Regions from separate parts of the Nocardia sp. NPDC004278 genome, predicted to be linked through region 1. Evidence: predicted binding sites of a transcription regulator. Region 1 holds the regulator's gene; the other holds the start of a gene.
The links. The regulator HspR, encoded in region 1, represses chaperone genes until heat shock. The targets are predictions, from matches to a motif close to ANNTGAGTNNNNNNNACTCANNT.
Positions count from the first base shown of each region.

Region 2: a site for HspR is predicted at 912-934, ahead of lon (endopeptidase La). Genes of this name have one in related genera too.

Region 1 is NZ_JBSGEQ010000042.1:1,296-3,497, forward strand. It holds gene ACWEO2_RS37840 (globin domain-containing protein) at 1-78, opposite strand, end outside; gene ACWEO2_RS37845 (heat shock protein transcriptional repressor HspR) at 742-1,143, opposite strand; gene dnaJ (molecular chaperone DnaJ) at 1,143-2,202, opposite strand, start outside.
Region 2 is NZ_JBSGEQ010000043.1:31,727-33,928, reverse strand. It holds gene ACWEO2_RS38320 (hypothetical protein) at 1-405, opposite strand, end outside; gene lon (endopeptidase La) at 953-2,202, shown strand, end outside.

The sequences.
Region 1 (2,202 bases):
TAGTTTGGCGGGGCCGCCCTCCTCCGCAGCAACCGCCTTGAACGTTGTTCTGATCAAAGCGACCGTCCGCGAATCCATTTGTGTCACAACCCCTTTTTGCGCTCGAACACAATCCGTGGCCGACAAGTGAGGTGCTGCGGGACACTCGACAGCAGCCAATGCGAACGAGTGTAGGCGAGGTTTGCCAGCTACGGAATCAGTCGGATAAACATCAAGCATGTAATTCGGTTGAAACGGCGGTCAACACCACGAAAACCCTTGAAAACAAACCGAAAGAACGAACACGGCGGCGAAATCCGTCACATAACTGCCGGTTTCGCACGGCCCGTTTTGCAAGATTCATCCCATTGCGCCTCCGAGAGCGATTCCTCGGCAATCCGCGCGCCGCAACCGCTTACCCGGCTCGGGCAAACGCCGCGCATCCCGCCGACTTGGCGACCGACGAAATCGCACGGGCGATCCGGCGAATAGTTTGCTGAAATACCGCCCGCAGCAAACTTCACAGGTCGGCACATCATCGGCAACCCCATCGGTGGCGAGCCGACGCCGCGCAGCCACGAACCACCTGCCGGATGCCGAAATCCGAAGTCAGGAGTTTGCTCGAGTACTGCCAGCAGTTATTCGCCGCGGCAGCGGTTACGGCGTTGCCGCATAACGCATTTACCCATCGGCGAAATGACAACGGCTCCGAGCTCGGTTGTGTACCGAATCCCGGAGCCGTTGCTTTTGCCGAAACGCCTTTCAGCGCCGATTGCGCGGCTTCCACACCACCAGTGCGGTACTGCGTTGCGGCGGCGCGAGATCGGGGCGGTACCCCGCGCGCAGCCGATCCAGCTCGGCCGACATTTCGGCGACCCGCTGTTGCAGTTCCTCGACCTGATTGGTGAGTTCGATGATGCGCTTGATGCCCGCCAGGTTGACGCCCTCGTCCTGGGACAGCCGCTGCACCTCGCGCAGCAGCTCGACGTCCCGTGCCGAATAACGTCGACCGCCACCCGAAGTCCGTTGCGGCGTAACCAGTCCCAGGCGGTCATACGTGCGCAGTGTCTGCGCGTGCATACCCGCCAGCTGGGCCGCGACCGAGATCATGAAGAACTCGGCCCGCGCGGACCCACCGGATGCCTGCTTCGGATTATCGGACATCACGCACCTGCCCATCCTGCACGCGGATCGAACCCGCTGGTCTTCTCCGCCTCCGCGAACCGCTTGAGCGCCTCGGTGGCATTGTCGTCCAGCTTCTGCGGCACGGCCACCTTGACGGTGACGAGCAGATCGCCCGCCCCGCCGGCGGGGCCGCGCTTGGGCACGCCACGGCCACGCACCCGCAGGATGCGGCCGTCCGCGGTGCCGGGCGGCACCTTGACGCCGACGCGCCCTTCCAGCGTGGGCACGGAAACCGTTGTGCCCAGCACCAATTCACTGTAACTGACCGGCAGCACCAGGGTCAGGTCATCGCCATTGCGGCCGAAGACCTTGTCCTGGCTGACGTGCACGGTCACATAGAGGTCACCCGAGGGCGCACCACGCAGCCCGGCCTCACCCTGTCCGGCCAGCCGGATCTTCTGCCCGTCGCTGACACCGGGCGGAATCCGCACCGTGATGGTGCGCGTCCGATTCTGGATGCCGCTGCCGTGGCAGTCGACGCACGGGTCATCGATGATCGAGCCGGTACCACGGCATTCGTCGCACGGCTCGCTGAAGCCGAACGCACCCTGGTTGCGGCTGATCACGCCGTTGCCATTGCATACGGGACAGACTCGCGGACTGGTTCCCGGCTTGGCGCCGCTGCCGTGACAGGTGGTACACGGCGACGGACTGGTCATCCGCAGCGGAACGGTGACGCCCTGCGCGGCCTCGCGGAACCCGAGGGTCGTCTCGGTCTCCACATCCGCACCGCGGCGCGGGCGGCTCGAGGTTCGCGTGCCGCCCCGGTTGAACAGCCCACCCAGCAGGTCACCGAGGCCACCGTCGCCCGCATTCGCCTGGCCGAAGATGTCGCCGATATTGAAGTCCTGCGAGAAGCCGCCGCCCGTACCGGGAGTGAAGCCACCGCGCCCGTATCCGCCACCCGCGAACAGCTTTCGGGTGTCGTCGTACTCCTTGCGCTTGGCCGGATCCGACAGCACGGCATGGGCCTCACTGACGGTCTTGAACCGCTCCTCGGCCTTGGTATCGCCGGGGTTGGCATCCGGATGCAAGTCA
Region 2 (2,202 bases), on a different contig from region 1:
CTTGCTCGCGAGTATCGCGAGGTAGTCGGCAATACCCTGCAGATCCAGTTCGTGTATGAAATCGCGCGGACTGCCGATGCGCATGAGCGCCTTGTCGACACAAATACTGGCCATCTTCTCGGCACGCGCCGGAATGAAGCCCTGGAATCCGAACCGGCGGCCGTCGCCGGAGAATGTCGGCAGCACCTGGACCCGGCGCGGAAAATACGGATACAACACCTGCAGGCCCGGAATCCGGATACCGCGGAATATGATGGGCCAGAACAGCATCAGCACACCGGTCCAGTTGGTGAGCCATCCGGCGAGCGCACTGAAGATCGGGAAGGTGATCAGATCGACGCTGAACTTGGACAGGCCGGTCAGCTGTTCCCAATCGATGAACACTCCGGAGGCGAGTGTTGTCATCGTGGGATCCCCCTAAGCCTTAGCGACTGCCTACCGGTCGCTAGATATCCCGGTTCTGAGACATCTAGTTGCCAACATTCTCATCGGCTCGGACGGGGTGTCAATGCTGGCCCGTCGCTGGTGGTGGCATTGGGCCTGTTCGAGTGGGCGGTCCGCATCCTCCTGCGCATCGGATTCCGCCGGGGCGGGCGGGCGTACGGCAGGCGATTCTGGACAGCTACGAATCCGAGCGCCGCCCGCACGCCAAGGCGATGATCGATGATCGCGGTCAGCTTCCACGACAGGTTGTCCGCATCGTGCACGCCCGAGTTCATGCCCTGCCCAGCTTTCTGATGAAACCATCAGATGAGTCGCCGGAAGGTTGACGCGTGTGACGCCCGCGCCACTGGACGCACCTGGGTGACCCGCCTCACTCGGTGAGCCCCAGGGTCGGAAGGCGGCTGACGTGGGGGTTATTCGCCGAGAGCGAACGGCGGGGAAGGCCGGAACAAACGCGATCACTGCGGGGTTGACTGGGCATCGCTCAACTTTTGGAAGGGTCGAACACGTGACTACACCACAGAACCTGCCGGTGCTGTTCCTGACCGATCCGATCGTGCTGCCGGGCATGGTCGTGCCCATCGAACTGGACGAATCGGCGCAGGCCGCGATCGACGCCGCGCGCGCCGCGAATACCGACGCGGTGCTGCTCGCACCCCGCTTGACCGAGGGCTACGCCTCCTATGGCGTGGTCGCCACCATCGAACAGGTCGGCCGGATGCGCGGTGGCGCCCCCGCCGCGGTGCTGAAGGCCGAACGGCGCGCCAAGATCGGCCACGGGGTCACCGGGCCGGGTGCCGCGCTGTGGGTGGAGGCCGAACCGGTCGAGACACCCGCCGCCGACGGGCGCACCAAAGAGCTTGCCGCCGAATACAAGAAGCTGGTCGTTTCGGTGCTGCAGCGCCGCGAGGCCTGGCAGATCATCGACGCGGTCAATCAGCTGACCGATCCGTCGGCGATCGCCGATACCGCGGGCTACGCCCCGTACCTGACCGCCGACGAGAAGCGTGAGCTGCTCGAAACTCCGGATACCGCACAGCGTTTGACCAAGCTGATCGAGTGGACCAAGGCGCATATCGCCGAGGCCGAGGTCACCGAGAAGATCAGCGAGGATGTCCGCGAGGGCATGGAGAAGAGTCAGCGCGAATTCCTGCTGCGCCAGCAGCTCAACGCCATCCGCAAGGAACTCGGCGAGGACGAGCCCGACGGCGCCGACGATTACCGCACCCGGGTCGAGCAGGCCGATCTGCCCGATAACGTGCGCGCCGAGGCGCTGCGCGAGGTCGGCAGGCTGGAGCGGGCCAGCGATCAGAGCCCGGAATCCGGCTGGATCCGCACCTGGCTCGACACCGTGCTCGAATTGCCGTGGACGGTGAAAACCACCGACAGCACCGATGTTTCGGCCGCCCGCGCGGTACTCGACGCCGATCACCACGGGTTGGACGAGGTCAAGGACCGCATGGTCGAGTACCTGGCCGTGCGCTCCCGGCGTGCCGCGCGCGGACTCGAGGTCGTCGGCGGACGCGGCTCCGGCGCGGTGCTGGCGCTGGTCGGTCCGCCCGGTGTCGGCAAGACCTCGCTGGGTGAATCCGTCGCACGGGCCATGGGCCGCAAATTCGTTCGCGTCGCGCTCGGCGGTGTGCGTGATGAGGCGGAGATCCGCGGTCACCGGCGCACCTATGTCGGCGCACTGCCCGGCCGGATCGTGCGCGCCGTGAAGGAGGCGGGTTCGATGAATCCCGTTGTCCTGCTCGACGA